DNA from 2 places in the uncultured Intestinibacter sp. genome. Region 1 is predicted to be linked to the other one. Evidence: riboswitches for the same ligand, from Rfam matches in the RefSeq annotation. Region 1 holds a riboswitch; the other holds the start of a gene.
What was found. Region 1 has a riboswitch for thiamine pyrophosphate ahead of thiD (bifunctional hydroxymethylpyrimidine kinase/phosphomethylpyrimidine kinase). Riboswitches for the same ligand answer to the same signal wherever they lie in the genome.
Positions count from the first base shown of each region.

Region 2: another riboswitch for thiamine pyrophosphate. It lies ahead of thiC (phosphomethylpyrimidine synthase ThiC); the one in region 1 lies ahead of thiD (bifunctional hydroxymethylpyrimidine kinase/phosphomethylpyrimidine kinase).

Region 1 covers NZ_CABQXJ010000021.1:21,396-32,745, reverse strand. Annotated here, with positions in the region: gene thiT (energy-coupled thiamine transporter ThiT) at 1-131, opposite strand, end outside; gene tenA (thiaminase II) at 145-807, opposite strand; gene thiM (hydroxyethylthiazole kinase) at 876-1,658, opposite strand; gene thiD (bifunctional hydroxymethylpyrimidine kinase/phosphomethylpyrimidine kinase) at 1,728-2,531, opposite strand; TPP riboswitch at 2,771-2,864, opposite strand; gene RDX53_RS05755 (GIY-YIG nuclease family protein) at 2,966-3,271, opposite strand; gene RDX53_RS05750 (ferredoxin) at 3,433-3,624, opposite strand; gene epsC (serine O-acetyltransferase EpsC) at 3,709-4,278, opposite strand; gene RDX53_RS05740 (cysteine synthase family protein) at 4,306-5,073, opposite strand; gene RDX53_RS05735 (flavodoxin domain-containing protein) at 5,261-5,770, opposite strand; gene RDX53_RS05730 (NUDIX hydrolase) at 5,860-6,477, opposite strand; gene RDX53_RS05725 (GIY-YIG nuclease family protein) at 6,496-7,497, opposite strand; gene RDX53_RS05720 (DMT family transporter) at 7,498-8,430, opposite strand; gene RDX53_RS05715 (TetM/TetW/TetO/TetS family tetracycline resistance ribosomal protection protein) at 8,460-10,457, opposite strand; gene RDX53_RS05710 (sodium/glutamate symporter) at 10,548-11,350, shown strand, end outside.
Region 2 covers NZ_CABQXJ010000025.1:1,278-12,627, reverse strand. Annotated here, with positions in the region: gene RDX53_RS06350 (AraC family transcriptional regulator) at 1-252, shown strand, start outside; gene RDX53_RS06345 (ABC transporter ATP-binding protein) at 344-2,113, shown strand; gene RDX53_RS06340 (ABC transporter ATP-binding protein) at 2,104-3,846, shown strand; gene RDX53_RS06335 (hypothetical protein) at 3,998-4,399, shown strand; gene RDX53_RS06330 (GTP pyrophosphokinase family protein) at 4,721-5,401, shown strand; gene RDX53_RS06325 (GTP pyrophosphokinase family protein) at 5,786-6,472, shown strand; gene RDX53_RS06320 (Bax inhibitor-1 family protein) at 6,588-7,265, shown strand; gene thiC (phosphomethylpyrimidine synthase ThiC) at 7,378-8,682, opposite strand; TPP riboswitch at 8,977-9,072, opposite strand; gene RDX53_RS06310 (helix-turn-helix domain-containing protein) at 9,281-10,375, shown strand; gene RDX53_RS06305 (PLDc N-terminal domain-containing protein) at 10,393-10,593, shown strand; gene RDX53_RS06300 (ABC transporter ATP-binding protein) at 10,593-11,350, shown strand, end outside.

The DNA.
Region 1 (11,350 bases):
ATAAATGATAATCCAGAAAACATCGCTATAACTACCATTTTCTTAACAGTTAATTCAAAGTTTCTAAGTTTTATTATATATAAAACTAGAGGTATAAAACAAAGTGCTACGTATATATAATTCATATTCATAATAATTTCCTCCTTATTCTCCTTTGTAAGCCATATCCCAAAATTCTAATTCGTATATACTGGCTCTTATAAATATATCTTTTAATTTTTCTTTTGTTTTATCTGAAAGATTTTGACAAATCTCGTTTGTAAAATCTAGCCATTCATTTTTAAAAGCAACATATTCGTCGCTTGCATAAGTTTCTATCCAACTTTCAAAAAAGTTTCCTTCTAATTTATCTTTATATTTTTCTTTTAATTTTAAACCTATATAATTGTAGCTCCATGTGCATGGAAGTACAGCTGCCACTATTTCTTCTATAGTCCCTGTAATTGATATAGACTTCATATAGCTTGTATAACTTTCATTTGTCATATTTAATTTATACTTAAATTCCATATCTTCTATGTTTTCGCCAAAGTCTTTTAAATACATTATATGGTTTGCTGTTTCTGTCTCAATACTTCCTCCAATACCACTGTAAAACTTTTTAAGCTCTTTCATATTTCTGCTTTTGACACAAGCCATAGCGTATACTTTTGCGTATTCTATTAGATATAGGTAATCTTGAATTAGATATTTTCTAAATTTCTCTTTATCTAATGTCCCTTCACCAAGTTCTACTAAAAAAGGATGCTCTAAATATTTATCCCATATTTCTTTACTGCTTTCATATAAATAATCTGTAAATAACATATCTTTCTCCTCAAAACAAAACAACTTAAATATATCTGTATTTTTGAAATATCTTGTATTTTAAGTTTTTATAATTCTACTTTTGCATATTTTTCAAAAGTATTTACGTCTAATGAATCTATATTGTCGAATAAATAAGTTTTGAAAGTTCCAACACCAGGATTTGTAACATCTGCTAGTTCTCCACTTAAACTCATAGCTAAAGTACCCATAAATGCAGCTTCTATAGGCTTATCAGTACAAGGCAAGAAACTAGCAATTAAACTTGAAGACATACAACCTGTTCCTGTTAATTTTTTAAGTTTATAAGTTCCGTTAAATATTTTATATACTTTTTCACCATCACTTACTAAATCTGTTATACCAGATGCTACTACTGTGCAGTTTAATTTTTTAGCTACTGATTTTACAATTTCTGATGCATCAGAACCATCATCAAATGAGTCTACACCTTTTCCAGCAACGTCAAGTCCACCTATAAATTTAATTTCTGATATATTTCCGCGAACTACAGTGAAGTTTACTTCGTTTAATAATTTATTAGTAAGCTCACCTCTAGCTTTGCTTGCAAAAACACCAACTGGATCTAAAACTACTGGCTTATTGTATTTGTTTGCTGCTTTTCCTGCTTTTATAAATAAATCTAAGTATGATGAATTCATAGTTCCTATATTTATAACAACAGCACTTGCAATTGAAACCATATCTTCTACTTCTTCATATGAAAAGCTCATTAAAGGACTAGCTCCTATTGCTAAAGTCATATTTGCACAATCTGTTATCGTTACATTATTTGTGTAATGTAATACTAATGGATTTAATTCTTTTACTTTATCTATTAATTTATACATTTTAAATCTCCCCTATTTTTATTTAGTTATATTATTTTTTAAATACTATAAAACTTTTTATAAATTCAATTAATCTACTTTTTCAAATTTATAAAAGTGATTTACAGGTCCTACTCCATGACCTATATCAAAACTATGTCTTATAGCTTCTGTTATGTATATCTTACTAAGTCTAACAGCTTCAACTACATCATATCCAAGCGCTATGTGTGAAGTTATTGCAGAAGATAATGTGCAACCTGTTCCATGTGTATTTTTTTTATTTATTCTCTCTGATGAAAATACTTCAAATAAGTTTTCACCCATAAGAATATCTACAGCATCACCATCTAAATGTCCACCCTTCATAAGCACATATTTAGGTCCTAGGTTTAATATTTCTTTACCCGCTTTTTTCATATCTTCAACATTTTCTATCTTTATTCCAGTAATTTCTTCTGCTTCTGGAACATTTGGAGTAACTAAATACGCCATAGGTATTAAGTATTTAATTAGATTTTCTTTAGCTTCTGGTCTTAAAAGTGAGTATCCACTTTTAGATATCATAACAGGGTCTACTACTACAATTTCTGGATTATATTTTTTTAAATTTTCAGCTATTTCCAAAATAATCTCAGGGCTTGACACCATACCAATTTTTACACCTTTTGGATAAATATCTTCAAATACAGCCTTTAATTGTCCCTTTATTATATCCTTTGAAAGCTCTTCTACATCAAACACACCTTCTGTATTTTGAGCTGTTATAGCGGTTATAACACTCATTCCATAAGTCCCAATAGCACTAAATGTCTTTAAATCAGCTTGAATCCCAGCTCCTCCTGAACAGTCAGATCCAGCTATTGTAAGTGTTGGAATTTTATAATTTCTCATATCCTACCTCCTAACTAAATTTCATAAAAAAATTCACTACGTTCATGGCGCCAACGAATCGTAGATTGCCTTGCTTAAATTAATAAGTTGGAAATTATAAATCATCTAAAAACCAAATAATGTATAATTTCCTGAAAATAAAAAAAGCTGTACCGATAGGTACAGCATACTTTCTATTTTTTAATTATAATTTTTAAATATACTAAAATTGAGTATATCTAAATAAATTCTAAATAAATAACTTTTTCCGTATGCTTTCCTACGCTGGCATTATCCAGATCAGGTTTGAGGGTCAGTAAAACTTCTCAGCACATGGCTCCCCTAGCACTTATATTTTTGTTGTATCTAATACTAGATTAGTATTTATTTTTTTATTTGTCAATAAAATTTTTTAGATATATAAAAATATATATTTGTTTTAAAATTAAAATTAGCTATATATCTTTGCTATAATCTAAAATTATAAAGCCTTCTTTTTTTAAATTTTCTATAAAATCACTTGGATTTTCTATTATATTTAATTTTTGATATCTACTTTTTTGTTTTATTTTATATTCTAATTTCATAGCTTCACTCTTTGTTTTACATGAAAAATATATCTCTAAATTTGAAAATCCTCTAGATTTGGTATACTTACTGTTTATACCAGTTTGGTGTTCTCTCATTCGCCTCTTTACATCAGTTGTGTAACCAGTGTATAGAGAATTATCCTTGCATCTTATTATATATGTATAGTACATCTTTCCTCCAATATAAATTTTATAAGCTATATATAAATATATAACTTTTTTTAAAGTTTTAAAATATTTATTTATACAAATTGATGTACTTTTAATTTTTAATTATTAATTAAAAATAGTGCCAGTAAAATTATACTGACACTACTTAATTTCTTACTTTGTTATTCTTCTACGTCGATTGCATTAACTGGACAGCTGTCTCTAGCTTCAACTGTAGCATCTTTGCAATCTTCTGGAACGTCTGAAGTAATAGCTTCTGCATATCCATCATCTGCAAGTGTAAAAACTTCAGAACAAATTGATTCACATAGTCCACATCCTATACATGTATCTTTATCAACACTAGCTTTCATATTAAAACCTCCATGAATATTTTATAAACTTCTATCTTATTATTTACAGAATATAAATATTAATTCATAAAGTTTTTAATTTTTTTAAATTACATAATCAGCTACATATTCTCCATTATTTTCCACTACATCAAATTTGCGACGTGTTTTTATTTGAGCTGGAATTCCAACTGCTGTACAGTTATCTGGTACATCTTCTAAAACTACGCTATTAGCACCAACTTTGACATTATTTCCAATTGTAACTGGACCTAATATTTTTGCACCCGAGCCTATTACTACATCTGAGCCTATAGTCGGATGTCTTTTAAAGGTATTTTCATTTCCAGTTGCCCCAATTGTAGCGCCTTGATAAATCGTAACTCTGTCTCCTATTATAGCTGTTTCTCCTATAACTACTCCACTTCCGTGATCTATTAATATTCCTTCGCCGATTTGTGCACCTGGATGTATTTCAATTTGTGTAAAAAATCTTGATATTTGAGAGATTAATCTAGCTATAAAAAATCTCTTTTTAGTATAAAAAAAATGCGATATTCTATACATAATCATCGCGTGAATCGATGGATAAAGTAAAAATAATTCTATTTTATTTCTAGCTGCTGGATCTGAGTCCACTATAAATTGTAAATCTTTTCTAACATGATAAAACATACTGTATACGACCTTCCTTTATAAATTTTAAAATATTCCCATAGACATATATTTGTCTACACCGTCGGGAGCTACTGTAACTACAACCTCATCTGGATTTTCATCACATAATTTCATAGCGCCAAATATATTAGCACCAGATGATATTCCTACTAATATTCCAAGTTTATTTGCCATAAGCTTAACTATTTTATAAGCATCTTCATCAGATACTGTTTTTATGTCTTTATTTTTTTCTTTTAAATATTTTCCTACTCCTACTATAGTTCCTGCAGAACCAATTCCTGCAACAACTGTAGATACATTTTTTACTTCTTTTAGTATTTCTGGACCTGTGGTTTCATAATGTGCTTTTGGATTATCTTCATTATCAAATTGCCCTAGACATACATAATTTGAGTTTTTATCTAATAATTCATTTGCTTTATCTATTGAACCTGCCATACCCTTTGAGCCATCTGTAAGTATTAATTCTGCTCCAAATGCTTTTACTAATTGTCTTCTTTCAATACTCATAGTCTCAGGCATTATAATTATTACCTTGTATCCTTTTAGTTTGCCTGCCATTGCAAGAGCAATACCCGTATTGCCACTTGTAGCTTCAACTAAAACACTATCTTTATTTAATATTCCTTTTTCTTCTGCTCCATTAATCATATATAACGCTGCTCTATCTTTTATACTGCCACCTGGATTTGTTTTTTCTAGCTTAACAAATAAGTTCGGATATCCTATTTGTTTTAAATTTAAAATAGGTGTATTCCCTATCAAATCTAAAGCGTTGTAATATATCATTCACTAACCCTCCCATTATTTGCCATTTATCATTTTGATAATTATATTATATTATTATCATTTTGATATGTCAACCAAATTCCAGGATTTAGGTGTAAAAAATTATCATTTTGATAATAATTATTTTTACTAGATATCGATAATTATTATCAAGTATTTTATAAATAGTTGATATAAAATACTTATTTTATATCAAACTGTTATCTTTATTTCCTTCTAAAAATTTCAAGATTGGATTTATATTTTCTTTTTTGGCGTTTTTTATATCCTTTTTTAAATCGACTAAATCAGAAGTAATTTTTCCTGAGCCGTATTTCACTCTAATTTTATCCATAAAATTCAATCTTTTATAATTAAAATCTCCCATAAGTTCAAAAAATTTTATATTTTTATATTTATATGTAGGCAAGAAATTAAAAAGCATGATTTCATCTAATGTATATAAGCCTAGGCCCACATAAAATATAATAATTTGTTTATCTTTTATTTTTTGAATATTATCTTTTATAAACTCAACACCTCTTATATATCCATTTTCTATAGGTGCGCCAAATATTATAGTGTCGTAGTTTTTTAAATCAGATCCCCTTATATCAGAAAGTTCATATAAATCAGCATCTATCTTTATCGCAAGCCATCCTGCATATTTTTTTGTTGTATTGTATTTTGTTGTATAAATGATTACTGTTTTAGACATAATAAAACCTCCAATTATTTATAATAATTAATAATTAGAGGTATCTTTTGACTTTCCTTTATTATTTTGTTTTTTTAACTTTTTCTAATTTATAAAAACAGTTTTTCTCCTAATAATGCAAAGTTTTGTAACATTAAAAACGCCTTTACATCCATTTTTTCTTTTGATTTTAATATATCATTTGCTCTATCTTGTGATATTAGCATAGCTTCTATATCTTCATCATCTTCTAAGTTGTCTTTATTTAGCTCTCCATCACATGTACAAAAAACTAATGCAATAGATTCATCTGTCATTCCCGGTGAAAGATATGCTTTTTCCATTGTATAATTTTCGTTTATATCAAGTAAATTTAAACCTGTCTCTTCTTTTAATTCTCTTTTTACGGCTTGAATTATATCTTTATCTTCTTTATCTACAAGACCTGCTGGAAGTTCGTATAAGTAGTCATTTACAGGGACTCTAAATTGTTTTATTATAACTAATTTTTTATATTTTACATGATATGCAACTATACAAACAGCATCAACTTTGTCTTCTTTATTTTTTAAATAAAACTCTTCTAAAGCTTCTTTATCTTTTCTAGTAGCCACACTCCAGTGCTTATCTTGATTTAACTTATTTTTATATTCTAAGTCGTATAAACTTATAAAATCCCCTTTGTGAAGTTCCTTTATATTTTTAATTTTGTTGTTCAAATTACTCACCCTTTCATAGATATACAATTATTTAACTATTATATATCCCCTATCTTTTGTATTTTTTATATATTGATTTATTATATTTATATAATCTATTTTCTCTTTTTCAAGAGCGCTTTTTTCGCCTTTTTTTTGTGAAATAATGTCTTTTATTTCATCTGCTACATTTTTTATCTGACTTGGATATCTTGCATCGATTATCTTTTCATAATTTATCTCAAAAGATGTTATATAGTAAATCTTATATTTATAGTCTTTTATCTTTATCCAAAATACTATATCCCTGTTTAAATTTAAAAGATATTTTTGTTTTTTTACAATAGCTGAAAATAAATCGATTTCTTCTTTTATTTTTGCTGCTTCTTCAAATTTCAGATTTTGAATTTTTATATTCATCTCTTCATTTAATTTCTCTATTACAAAATTACTTTTTCCATTTAAATTGTCTTTTATATTTTTTACTATATCTAATCTTTTATCATTTTCTATATTTCCCCTACATACTCCTATACACTTATTTAAATCATAGCGTATACATTTATTTTGTTTTTTACATATTGGAAGTTTGTATATTTTTATAATTATTTCTTTTATAGTTTCAAGCTTTTTTTTAAATGAATACGGTCCAAAATAAATTCCGTCATCTTCTATTTCACTTTTTATTTTAATTATATTGTGATCTTTTTCATCTAAACATATATATTTGTATTTATCGTAATTTTTGAGAAGTGTGTTGTACATAGGTTTTAATTTGTGTATATTTTTACATTCTAAAAAAAGTGCATCAAACTCTGTATCTGTTTTTATAATCTCTATATGAGAAATATTTTTTATCATTATCTCAATTTTATTAGAGCGATCTCTTGAATTTAGAAAATAGCTTTTTATTCGCTTGTTTAGATTTTTTGATTTTCCAATATACAACAGCCTATTGTCTTTATCTTTCATAAAATATACTCCTGATGACTGAGGTATATTTTTTAGTTCGTCTAATTTATAAGTAAATTTTTCATAATCAATTTCCATTTATAAATTTTTCTCTTCACTTTCTATAATTTTAGGTTTTGGCTTTTTCTCAGATATTATTGCAGATAATAAAATTATAACTCCACCTATAAGTTGATATATCGAAAAAGGTTCTCTAAGCAAAAATATGCTAAATACTACAGATGATACGGGGTCTATATAACCTAAAATAGCTATAGACTGCGCTTTTAAGTCTTTCATAGCTGAAAAATATAGACAATACGCTATTCCTGTATGTGCTATTCCTAATACAAGTATTAAGATTATAGATTTTATAGAATCAAATACAATTTTATCTCTGTATATAACCCAAGGCAAAAGCACCATAGATGCCATAAAAATCTGTATAAATGTCTTTTTGTAGTCGTCTACGTTTTTTATAAACTTATTTAATATAATTACACTCGCATATAAACATGCCGCCATAAATGCATTTATTATGCCTGAAGTTAAGTCTATATTCACATTAGATGTGTTGGTTTTAACGATTAATATAAGCCCACACATAGCACATATTACAGCTACAACCTTTTTTGATGTTAATTTTTCTTTTAAAAATATAGGTGATACAAATATGACGATAACTGGGGCCAAATAATATACAATAGTTGCATTTGCAACTGTTATATAGTTATATGAATTAAATAAAAATACCCAGTTAAATCCTATCGCCATGCCTGATATTATAAGCACTATTATGCTTTTTTTATCTTTCTTTTTATATTCATTTTTTGAAGTTTCTAAATAAATATCTTCATCTGATTTTTTCTTACTTCTCATTTTAATTAGTAAAACAATACCAAGAAATATACTTCCTATTATTCCCCTAAAAAAAGATATCTCTACAGATTCTAAAGAAATATTTTTTACAAATACTCCGAGGCTCCCCCAAAGTAACATAGCAATTAATACTTTTATTGTCGCCTTATTCATAATATTCCCCCTTAATATAGACTTATTTATTATAACCATTTATTAATTATCTCTTCTAAATCACAGTGCATATACTCTTTTACTTCACTTCCCTTTACAGAGTAAGAAGTTCCTTTTGAACAAAATATTGAATTTGATGTAAAATCTTCATCAGCATCTTTATTGTAATTTTTTAATTCTATTATTTCGTCTTGATTGTGGCAATTGTCATATCCATCGTAGTTTAGCGAAATTCTTCCGCTTCCCTTTGTAAAAGAAATAAGTTCTAATTGGTAGTCCATAAAAGTAGAAACTGGTCCCCTTCCGCTTATTATCGATTTATTGTTTATATTTTTTATTTCGAAAGTTCCATTTAATCTTTGAATATCAGATATAACCCTTCCAAAATAATTATCATCTACTTCTATTTCAAAATTATAAAAAGGCTCTAGTATTATACTTTCACATTGCTCAATCCCCTGTCTTATAGCTCTATAAGTTGCCTGCCTAAAATCGCCACCGCTTGTATGTTTTTTATGGTCTCTTCCATCTATTAAAGTTATTTTTAAGTCGTCTAAATCAAACCCACATAATACTCCATGGTGTTTTCTTTCAAATACATGTGTTTTTACTAGATTTTGTGAGCCTATATCTAAGTCGTCTACATGGGCCTTGCTTTCAAATATTATTCCACTTCCTATATCATTTGGCTCTATTTTTAGATGAACTTCTGCATAGTGTTTTAGTGGCTCATAATGTCCACTTCCTATACAAGGCGTTTTTATACTTTCTTTATATAAAATTTCACATTTTCCAAAATCAACTTCGATATCAAATCTATTTAATATAAATTCTTTTAGTATTTCTAATTGAACTTTTCCCATTATACTTATGCTTATTTCTTTTAATTTTTCACTATAAACTACATTTAAACTCGGCTCTTCAGCTTCTAAAATCTTAAATATATCTAATACATCTTTTATATTTAAATTATCATCAAATACTACCTTTGTTCTAAGAGTTGGAATTATAGTGTCTTTTCTAGTTTGTTTTAAAAAATCTATATTGTCATTTGATTTTAAAGTTATATATTGACCTATTTCAAGGTTTGTAGGTCCTATTATGGCTCCTATTTGGCCCGCTGATATATTATTATTTATCTGCTTTTTTTCTCCATTTTTTATAAATATAGAGTTTACTTTTTCTTCTAGTATTTTATCCTTATAAAAATATTTTATCTCGTCTTTTACATTTAAGCTTCCACTTAAAACCTTTATGTACACTTCTTTATTTTTATCTTCGTATTTTATATTGCATACCTTTGCTAAAAATTTTTCATCTTCGTTGTAAGAAGTCGTAGTAAGGTAGTCAAATGCTTTTATAAAGCTTTCAATTCCTATATCATTTAATGCTGAACCTCTAAATATTGGATATATATTACAAGATTTTATTTGTTTTATTAGATTTTTATTCCAAAGCTCTCTATTGTATCCAGAGTCAAAATATATATCCATTAGATTTTCATCTCTTTCTGCTATAAAATCTATAACATCTTCACTAAAATCTTCATTTTTAAATTCATCTGTTAAATCAATTATATTTTCATCTAATTTTTGCTTTATATCTTCTAAAACTTCTTCTAAAAAATAGTTTTCGCTGTCTATTTTATTTATAAAAATAAAAGTAGGTATGTTTTTCTTTTTAAGTAATTTAAAAACTGTAGATGTATGTGACTGTACTTTTTGCACACCACTAACTACAAGTATAGCATAATCTAAAAAGTCTAGACTTCTCTCCATCTGACCACTAAAATCTATATGACCTGGAGTATCTACAAGAAAATATTCATTTTCATTATAAAAAAATCTAGCAATTTTAGAAAATACCGTTATGCCCCTTTTTCTTTCGATTTCATAATTATCTAAAAAAGTATTTTTATGATCTACCCTACCTCTGTTTCTTATCGCCTTTGTATGATATAAAATTTGCTCTGATAAAGATGTCTTTCCTGCATCGACGTGCGCTAGTATTCCGATTGTTTTAATCATTTTATACCTCTTTCTTTAATAAACTTATAATAATACTTTTTTTAGTAAATAATACTTAAAACTATATTATCACACAAAGGAGGTCTTTTGATGATTAATTTAAATTTAAATATAGTCTCTACCTTGATTTTGTCCATTATATTATATTTATTTGCAAATTTTATCAAAGATAAATTAAAGATTTTTAATACACTTTGTATCCCGACACCTGTTATAGGAGGTCTATTTTTTTCTATACTGATTTTCTTTTTAAAAAAATTTAATCTACTGGAGATAACTATGGATACGTCGCTTATGCCTTATTTTCTTTCTGCATTTTTCATAAGTATTGGTTTTTGTATAAATATATTTAGTGCAAATGGCGGCGGAAAATTATTATTTCTATATTGGCTTTTATGTGCATTTTTAGGACTTTGTCAAAATCTAATAGCAGTTTTTTTATCTAAGTTTTTACATATTACACCTCTGCTTGGCTTTATGTGTGGCGCTGTATCTATGGAAGGTGGACATGGATATTCGCTGGCATTTGGAACTACTATAGAGAGTATCGGCATAGAAAACGCCGTAGCAATAGGAATTGCCGCTGCTACATTAGGTCTTATAAGCGGAGGATTACTAGGTGGCCCTGTTGGAAAAGCTCTAATACAAAAATACAATCTAAAGCCACTTACAAGAAGTAGTAATTTATCTAATATTTCTAAGACTAAAAATAATATACCTAAAAATAAAGCAAATTTGACTCCTATGATCTTTTTAGAAAATGTCTTAATGTTGCTTTTGATTATGAATATATCGTTTTTTATATCGAACATAATAAATTTAAAAACAAATATCTTAATTCCAAATATAGTAATAGGTATGCTTTTATCTGTAATAATTTCAAATATAAATAT
Region 2 (11,350 bases), on a different contig from region 1:
CAAGAATGCAATATAAATATCAATACTTTGAGAAAAATATTCAAAGAGATTTACGGTGTTCCAATATACACTTGGTTTAAACAATACAGAATAGAATATAGTATTGGGCTTTTGAAAAAAACAGATATACCTATTATAGAAATAGCCAATAAAATTGGGTATTCAAATCCCAGCAAATACTCAGCAGCTTTTTCTAAATATGTAAATATGACACCACAACAATATAGAAAATCGGATATCAAAATGGATTAATTATATTGTATTGGAGTAGAATTGCAAGGGGTAAAATAGTACACTGTTATTGCAAATGAAATTCAAGATTATTTAAGAAGGAGGTAATCGCATGGCAATATTAAAAAAACTATTTGCTTATGCAGGCAATCATAAGTACTTAACAATGTTATCACTATTTTTATCATTTATAAGTGCAATTTTATTATTAATGCCTTTTGTATGGATATGGAAGGTAATACAAGTCATACTAGATGTATATCCAAATTTTAGCTTGGCAAGTGACGCAGCTAGATATGGATGGTATGCATTTACTTTTGCTGTAGTAGGAATACTTGTATATGTTTTATCACTTATATGCTCACATTTAGCAGCTTTTAGAATAGCATCAAATATGAGAAAAGATGCTATTCATCACGTTATGAAACTTCCTATGGGATATTTATCAAAAGAAGGAAGTGGTAAAGTAAGAAAAATAATTGACGAATCAGCAGCATCAACAGAGACTTATTTAGCACATCAACTACCAGATATGGTTCAACTTGTAACGACATTAATTGCTGCAGTTGTTTGTTTATTTATATTTAACTGGAGATTTGGGATTGCATCTTTAATTCCTTTAGCTTTAGCATTTGTAAATATGTCAAAAATGCTTGGAAAAGATTTAGCACAATCAATGAAACAATATATGGATGCTCTAGAGGAAATGAGCAACGAAGCAGTTGAATATATAAGAGGGATACCAGTTGTAAAGACATTTCAACAAACAGTTTTCTCTTTTGAACGTTTTCATAAATCAATAAAAAATTATGAAAAATTTTCAGTAGGTTATACTAATAAATTACGTAGACCTATGACTGGATTTACAGCATTTGTAAATAGTATATTTATATTCTTAATAGGAAGTATGATGATTTTAGTTCTAAATGGATTTAATGTTTCTTCTTTACTTCCAGACTTTATGTTTTATGTAATATTTACACCAATACTTGCAGTTACAACTAATAAAATTATGTTTGCAAGTGAAAATACAATGTTGGCAGAAGATGCTCTAAATCGTATAGAAAGTATAACAAAGAAAGAAATAGTTAAGTATCCTCAAACATCACAAAAATTAAGTAATTACAATATTAAATTTAATAATGTTTCATTTACTTATCCAGATACTGATGTTGAAGTACTTCACAACATAAATTTAGATATTAAAAGTGGAACAACTGTCGCATTTATCGGAAAAAGCGGTGGTGGTAAATCAACTTTAGTATCTTTAATACCTAGATTTTACGATGTTACAAAAGGCTCAATCGAAATAGGTGGAATAAATGTAAAAGATATGAATGAAAAAGATCTTATGGATAAAATATCATTCGTGTTCCAAGATAATAAATTATTAAAGAAAAGCTTGTATGAAAATATCAAAATGGGCTTTGATGTAGATAAAAAAGATGTTTTAGATGCACTTCACAAAGCACAATGCGACGATATTATATCTAAGTTTGATACAGGTCTTGATACTAAAATAGGTACAGAAGGTGTGTATTTATCAGGAGGAGAAACTCAAAGAATAACTTTAGCAAGAGCAATAGTTAAAAATGCACCTATCTTATTATTAGACGAAGCAACAGCATATGCAGATAGTGATAATGAATATTTAATGCAAAAAGCTATATTAGAATTATCTAAAAATAAAACTACAATAATGATAGCTCATCGTCTATCTACAATAGTAAATGTAGATTGTATCTATGTTGTCGATGATGGAAAAATAGTTGAAAGTGGTATACATAAAGAATTAGTAGATAAGAATGGATTATATGCTAAGATGTGGTCTGAATATCGTCAATCTATAGATTGGAAAGTGGGTGAATTTGTATGCTGCTAGAAAAAATACAAAAGAAATTTGCCTTAACTGAATTAGGGGCAAAGAATTTAATTAAAGCGTGTATATCTTGCACAATATCTTATATTATAATTGCAATGTCTATAGGGGTTTTATACTTTTTCACTTGTGATTTGCTAAAAATATTAGCAGATAAGTCATATGAATTTTCAGTAGGTGTTTATATTGTAGAATTTATAGTAGTATTTGTACTTATTTATATAGCTCACTATATCCAATATAATATGACATTTTTAAACACATATACAGAAAGTGCACGACTTAGAATAAATGTAGCAGAAAAACTTAGAAAATTCCCTATGTCATTTTTCTCAAAAAGGGATTTATCAGATTTAACAACTACAATTTTATCAGATGTCACTTATATGGAACAGGCACTATCACACTTTATTCCTGAATTTGTAGGTTCAATAGTTTCGACTGTTTTACTTTCAATAGGAATGTTTGCCTTTGATGTTAAAATGTCAATAGCTGCAGTTTGGTGTGTTCCTGTTGCGATTATTTTAATTTTATTGGCAAAGAGAAAATTAAGCGCTGTAGGTCATAAAGATAGAGATATACAGCTTATAAGAACAGAAAAAATACAAGAGGGATTAGAAACAGTTAGGGATTTAAAAGCTAGTAATTTTACGGAACAATATCTACAAGAAGTAGATGACGCTATTGATAATTGTGAAAAGAGTCAAATAAAAGCAGAACTTACAAATGCATTATTTGTAGTAAGCTCACAACTTGTGCTTAAACTTGGTATTGCTACAGTAGTTATTTTCGGAGTTAAATACTTAATGTCAGGGGAAATAACATTAGAAGTGTTTATGTTATTTTTAATAGTTGCATCTAGATTATACGATCCACTAAATGCAACATTACAAAATTTAGCTGCGATTATAAGTTGTGAATCAAGAGTAGATAGACTAAACAATATAAATGATTATAAACTTCAAACAGGAGGAGATACTTTTGAACCTGATAATTATGATATCGAGTTTGAAGATGTAAGTTTCTCATATCAACCTGGAAAACCAGTATTAGACAATGTTAGCTTTACTGCAAAACAAGATGAAATAACAGCATTAGTCGGAAATAGTGGCGGAGGAAAGACGACTTGTGCATCTTTAATAGCTAGATTTTATGATTTAGATAAAGGAAAAATAAAAATAGGTGGAGTAGATATTTCTACAGTTGACCCAGAAGTGCTTTTGTCTAAATTCTCAATAGTATTCCAAGATGTTGTATTATTTAACAATACAATCCTTGAAAATATAAGAATAGGTAAAAAAGATGCGACTGACGAAGAAGTTAAAAGAGCTGCAAAATTAGCATTTTGCGATGAATTTGTAGATAACTTACCAGATGGTTATGATACAGTTATCGGAGAAAATGGTTCAAAATTATCTGGAGGTCAAAGACAAAGAATTTCAATCGCAAGAGCAATATTAAAAGATGCTCCAATAATACTTTTAGATGAAGCTAGTGCATCTTTAGACGTTGAAAGTGAAACTTATGTACAAAGGGCTTTATCAAAATTAATTCAACACAAAACAGTAATAATGATAGCTCATAGAATGAGAACTATTGCAACTGCATCACATTTAGTTGTTTTAGAAAATGGTAAAGTATCAGAAGAAGGTACATCAGAAGAATTAATTAAAAATGATGGTCTTTATAAACATATGGTAGATTTACAAAATATGAGCTATGCTTGGAAGATATAACTTTCCTAAAATTTATTTGTATTAAAAATAAAGAAAAAATTAACATAAATGTAACCAATTTAGAATTTTATTTATTTACAATTAAAGTAAGATAGGTAAATATTAAAAAATTTACCATCTTAATATAAAATAAGATAATTGGGGTGTTATTATGATTAAAGTCGTGGATCCTATAAAAAACAAAGTTTGTAGTAATAATATTGTAGAATTTCAAATACCAAAATCTAATAAAACAGCAGGCGCAGAAAAAATTTATGAAAGAGAAGGATATATTATCTTGAGGGTTAAGAGAGGCTATATAGTATATAATACTAAGAAAAACTTTAAAAATGGGCATACTCATATTCAAAGTTTTGATATGGCTAAGACAATAATTGATAATAACATAAGAAAGAAAAGACCTAAGACAAACAGCATTTATCTTATAGAAAGTCATATAAGAGTTACAAATGACAGTAAATATAAAAAGATGTTAGAAGAATTACTTGCATCTAAAGAAGATAGAACAAAAGACAATAAATATCACAATAGAAACATTTGTAGCTCATTTTAATTAATATAAAGGGGTAAGATTTAACTTACCTCTTTATTTTTTAGTTTATAAAAATTTTATAAAGTTTTATTTTTAAAGTTAAGTACATAAAATTATAAAAGAATAATAAATATAATAAAGAATATATAAGAGATATATAAAGAAACTTTGTATATCTTATTTTGTTGTGTACATATTAAATCCATGTGTTAAGGTTAAATATAGAAAACTATGTTAGGATAGAATTAACATAAGAGGGTAAGTAACATAATTACTTTAAATAAATTATTAAAGTTGATGATTATAAGCAAATTTAATAATAAAATAGGAGTTAAGTAAATCATGATAAAACAAAAATTTATGGAACCAGTTATGAAGGCATTAGTTAATAATAATGTCATAGACATAATTGAAGATAACATGATGCCTTTCAAAAAACTAATGGCATACTACAATTGTGCCATTATGCAGGTGGAAACAAAGTTCAATGTATTAAATCAAGAGTTTTCACTTGAATACGATAGAAACCCAATAGAAACAATAAAGACAAGATTGAAATCACCAGAAAGTATAGTAAAAAAGTTAACTAGACGAAATTTATCTCTTACAACAAGATCAATAACAGAAAATCTAAGTGATGTTGCAGGAGTTAGAGTAATATGCTCTTTTACAGAGGATATATACTTATTAGCAGATTGTCTTTTGCAACAAGACGACGTTAAATTAATTGAGGTTAAAGATTACATAAAAAATCCCAAGCCAAATGGATATAGAAGTTTGCATCTAATAATAGAAGTTCCAATATATCTAAAAGATGAAAAGAAAAATATGAGAGTAGAGGTACAACTTAGAACTATTGCTATGGATTTTTGGGCAAGTTTGGATCATAAACTAAGCTACAACAAAGAAATACCAGATGGAGAAGCTAATATATTAAAACGAGAGCTTTTGGAATGTGCACAAGCAAGTTCAGAATTAGATAGACGTATGGAAGATATAAAAAATAGAATTGTAAATAAGTAAAATACAACTTATTAAATATCAAAAAGGCGAGAAATACTCGTCTTTTTTAGTTAAAAGGAAAGTAAATCTATTTAAAAATAGGAGAACTTTTAATATATAAGACATATTATAATATAAACTGAATTATATGATTAATGATATAAAATACTAGACATAAATTTGATTTTTAAAGGGCTTAATATAGAGTACATAAAATTATAATAATATATAATTAATATAATAAAGTATTATTAAATAATTTTAGAAAAATTTATATATTTATACTTTGAAAATAATTGGGTATAAATATTTTATAGTATATATGAAATTATATTTCTTTATATTTCAAAAGATAATCTAATTTAAGGTTTTAAATAATGAGAGTATATAGGAGTTATGTAGAGTATGATAAGAGGAAAATTAGTTGATCCGGTTGTTAAAGCATTAGTCAACAATAATGCTATTGATAAATTTGAATATAATGTTATGCCTTTCAAGAGATTGATGGCTTACTATAAGTGCGCCATTATGGAAGTAGAAACAAAATTTAAAGTGTTGAATCAAGAATTTTCGCTTGAATACGATAGAAATCCAATTGAAACAATCAAAACTAGATTAAAATCACCAGATAGTATAGTAAAAAAGTTAGCTAAAAAAGATGTGCCGCTTACTGTAGAATCTATAGAAAAGAATTTAAATGATATAGCAGGAGTAAGAGTGATATGTTCTTTTCCGGAAGATATATATGTATTGGCTGACTGTTTATTGCAACAAGATGATATAAAATTAATTGAGGTGAAAGATTACATAAAAAATCCAAAGCCAAATGGTTATAGAAGTCTTCATCTTATCGTTGAAATACCGATATTTTTAAAAGATGAAAAGAAAAATATGAGGGTAGAGGTACAGCTTAGAACTATTGCTATGGATTTTTGGGCTAGTTTAGAACATAAACTTAGCTATAAAAAAGATATACCACAAGATGAAGAAGAGTTATTAAGGCGAGAATTATTAGACTGTGCTCAAATTAGTGCAGACTTAGACTTACGCATGGAAAAAATAAAAAACAGAATTGTAAACAAAGAAAATTAAAAATACAATAAATTTTACCAAATAGTAATAATTTAATATAAATAAGAGTTATATAATTAAATTATAAAAGATGTATAAATTATAAAAATATAAATTTAGAAGGAGAGGTAAAATTATGAATAAATCAACTTATATGACAGTAGAAAATCCAATGGAAGCAGTATTCAAATATCTATCTATATCAATAGTATTTATGTTTATTGGTTTTTTATTTGGAAAAATGTTTATTCCAGCATCATTAGTATATGTTGCTAATATTTTTATAGGGGTTTTAGTTGTAGGTCTTTTATTATTTTCATTGTTATCTAGAAAAAATGTAATACCTAGAAGTTTTTCAATGAACTTTGTATATCTATTTACTTTTGTAGATGGTATACTTATGTATCCTATTTTAACTTACTACCTATATGATTTAGGGACAACATTATTTATGAATGTAGTTTTAGGGACATGTGTATTATTCGCTTTATTAGCATTGATATCACATAGAAAACCAGCAGGACACTATATTGGGCTTGGAAGTACTTTACTTGTAGGATTAGTAGTTCTTATAGGAATGAGTATTGTAAATATATTTATACAAGGAACAGTTTTTAATATAGCAGTAAGTGGACTAGGTATAATATTATTCTCGGCATATATCTTATATGATGTGAGTTTATTAAAATACGATATTCAATCTGGCGGAGTAACTTGTAGAAATGACTTATCAATACATGTACTTAATTTATACTTAGACTTTGTAAATATATTACTTGATTTATTAAGAATAGTATCTGAATTAAAAGATTAATAATTAAAGATTAAATAAAATAAATGAAAAATAAAAAGACGGGAATTACCCGTCTTTTTATTTGTTAGCGTATTAGGTATTAAATCTAAAAATGAGTCTGATATTTTTAGATTTATTCCATTATATCTACGTCTTCACCTTTTAGGATTTTATTTATATTTCTAACTGCACACATTTTTCCACACATTGTGCAAGTATCTTCGTTTTCTGGTTTTGATTCAGCTCTGTATCGTCTTGCCTTTTCGCTATCGATTGCTAGGTCAAACATTTTTTCCCAATCTAATTCACGTCTAGCCTCGCTCATTTTATTATCCCAATCTATTGCGCCAGGAATTCCCTTGGCAATATCAGCAGCGTGGGCTGCGATTTTAGATGCTATTATACCTTCTTTTACATCTTCTAGATTAGGAAGTCGAAGGTGTTCAGCTGGAGTGACATAGCATAAGAAAGAAGCTCCATATGTTGCAGCGATTGCTCCACCTATTGCAGAAGTTATATGATCGTATCCAGGAGCGACATCTGTAACAAGAGGACCTAATACATAAAAAGGGGCACCGTTACATATAGTTTCTTGGATTTCCATATTTGCTTTTATTTGATTAAGTGGCATATGGCCAGGACCTTCTATCATAACTTGAACATCTTTTGCCCAAGCTCTATTAGTAAGTTCACCTAATGTTACTAATTCTTCTATTTGAGATATATCTCCAGCATCGTGGACACTTCCTGGTCTGCATGCATCTCCTAGACTTATTGTCACATCATATTCTCTGCAAATATCTAAAACTTCATCATAAAATTCAAAAAATGGGTTTTCGTTTCCTGTCAACTCCATCCAAGCAAATATTATAGACCCACCTCTAGATACTATATTTGTAAGGCGTTTTGATTGTTTAAAACGCTCTGCTGTATGTTTATTTACACCACAATGAATAGTCATAAAATCGACACCATCTTGGGCGTGCATTCTGACTACATCAATCCATTCTTTCGCAGTGATAGTTTTAAGTGGTTTGTTATAATAGACAACAGCATCGTATATTGGTACTGTACCGATTATTGCAGGGCATTCTTTTATTAATTTTCTTCTGAATTTTTGAGTGTCTCCATAAGAGCTAAGGTCCATTATTGATTCGGCTCCCATATTTACAGCGCTCATAACTTTTTGCATTTCTAAATCCATATCGAGACAGTCTCTAGATGTTCCAAGGTTTACATTTATTTTAGTTTTTAATTTTTTGCCAATACCATAAGGTTTTAAGCATCTATGGTTTTTATTCGCAGGAATACAAACCCTACCTTGAGCCACTAAATTTACTAATTCGTCTATATTTATATTTTCGTATTCACTTACTTGTTTCATTTCATTTGTTATAATGCCTTTTCTTGCGGCATCCATTTGAGTTGTGTAATTCATATTTTTCTCCTTAAATTTAGATTTAAAATATAATTACTTGCAAGTATTTTTAACTAGTTAAATTTAAACAATATTGAAAATATATATACATGGAGATTTTATTGGAAAGGAATTTAGATTAAAACTATTGTAGAAATTTTGTACAATAAAATATACATTTTAAATAATTTTCAAATAGATAGATTTATTTTATATAAATACATTTAGATGTGTTTTGAAAATTATTAAAATTTATCATACAAAATAAAAAATCGTACAAATAATGTACGATGAAGATTCAAATTAATGTATATAAATACAATAATATAAACTCCCTTCTCGGCATTATCCGGCAGGTTCGGAGGGTTTAGAAAAAATTCAATCTCAGCAAAAGCTCCCCTGTATATATTTTAATTACAATTTTATGGTAACACATGGAAAAATATTTTTCAATATAAAAAATTATAAATCTAAGTAGTAGATTATTATATTTTTATGTAGTTGTGGATAGAATTAAAAAAGTTTCACTTTGAGAAACTTTTTCTACAAAAGTAGCTTTTAACTCCATTGTTTGGTATTAATTTAAAACATATAATTTAAATATAAAGAGGTGAAATATATGAATAAAATTAACATAGGAAAAAACATAACGAAATTTAGACGAAGTAAAGGAATTACGCAAGATGAACTTGCGAGTTATATAGGAGTATCAAAATCATCAGTTTCAAAATGGGAAAACAACATAACATACCCGGATATAGTATTACTTCCTCAACTTGCGACATTATTTAATATATCTTTAGATGAGCTTATTGGATATGAGCCACAGCTTACAAAACAAGATATACAAAAGATTTATTATGAATTAGCACAAGAATTTGCTCAAAAAGATCCAAATGATGTTTTTGGAAAATGTGAGGAGTATATAAAAAAATATTATTCTTGTTTTGAATTTTTAAAGCAAATGGTAGTACTTTATTTAAACCACTATATGTTATTTAATAATAAAGAAAAAGTTTTAAATAGAGCACGAGAATTATGTATAAGAATAAGAGAAGAAAGTGAAAATCCTCAATTAATAAAAGATGCAATAAATTTAGAATTACTTTCATTGATTATGGATAATAAACCAACAGAAGTTTTAGAAATATTAGGAGAGGATGTAAAAACTTTTAGTCAAGATGCCGAGCTTATTAGCATGAGCTTTAAATTATTAGGAAATATGAATAAAGCAAGTGAAATTACTCAAATTTGTATATATCAAAATCTTATAAGTTTAGTGGGTAATATATCTCAACAAATTGTATTAAATATGGATAAATTAGATATTATTGAAGAATGTTTTAAAAGAGCAGCTGGAATATGTGAATTGTTCAATTTAGATGAGCTACATCCAAATACAACAGTAAATTTATATCTTGCAACTGCACAAGGATATGCAATTAATAAACAAAATGAAAAAGCTTTAGAGTTAATACAAAAATACACAGATGTATGTATAAAAAATATATATAATTTCAAATTAAGAGGTGATGAATTTTTTGACAAAATCGAAAATTGGTTAAAGGAATTAGATTTAGGAGTAAATACACCAAGAAGCCATGAATTAATAAAACAAAGTGTTATAAGTGGTGTAAAAGATAATCCTATATTTTCAGATTTAAAAGACGACTATAGATTTAAATCATGTGTGCTCGCACTAGAAACTAATTAATATAAGGAGGTAAATATATGAGTGAGATTACAAATAATTTAGCATTATTATTACCAGTTATAATTTTAGAATTTATATTGGCTATAACTGCATTAATACATGTTATAAAACACCCCAACTACAGATTTGGAAATAAAGCTATATGGATAATAGTAGTTTTGTTTATACAAATCATAGGCCCAATATTTTATTTTATATTTGGTAGAGGTGAGGAATAGTGAATATACTTGAGATAGATAATTTATATAAAAGTTTTGGCTCAAATAATATTATAAATGGACTTAATTTAAAAGTAAGAGAAAACTCCATTTTCGGTTTTATTGGAGAAAATGGGGCAGGTAAAACAACTACAATGAAGATGATTTTAGGTTTTTTAAAACCTGATAGTGGAATTATAAGAGTATGTGGAGAGGAAGTTAAATTTGGCGAAACTAAAACAAATAAATTTATAGGATATCTTCCAGATGTGCCAGAATACTACGGATATATGACTCCACATGAATATCTAAAATTATGCGGCGAAATTACAAATATGAAAAAAAGCGATATAAAGAAAAAGAGTGAAGAGTTATTAGAACTTGTGGGACTTAGTAATTATAAAAAACGAAAGATAAGCAAGTTTTCAAGAGGGATGAAACAAAGACTGGGTATTGCACAGGCGCTTTTAAATGAGCCCAAACTTCTTATATGTGACGAACCGACATCAGCATTAGATCCAATAGGAAGAAAAGAAATCTTAGATATTTTATTAAAAGTAAAAGAAAGAACTACAGTCATATTTTCAACTCATATACTATCTGATGTTGAGAGAATATGCGACGAAATTGCAATACTTAGAGAGGGAAAAATTGCTCTAAGTGGAGATTTATCACAAATCAAAAAAGGTCATATGGTGGATTGTTTGGAAGTTGGAATGAAAAATAAAGAAGATTTTATAAAGTTTTTAAAAATAATTAAAGACAATTCTAATATAAA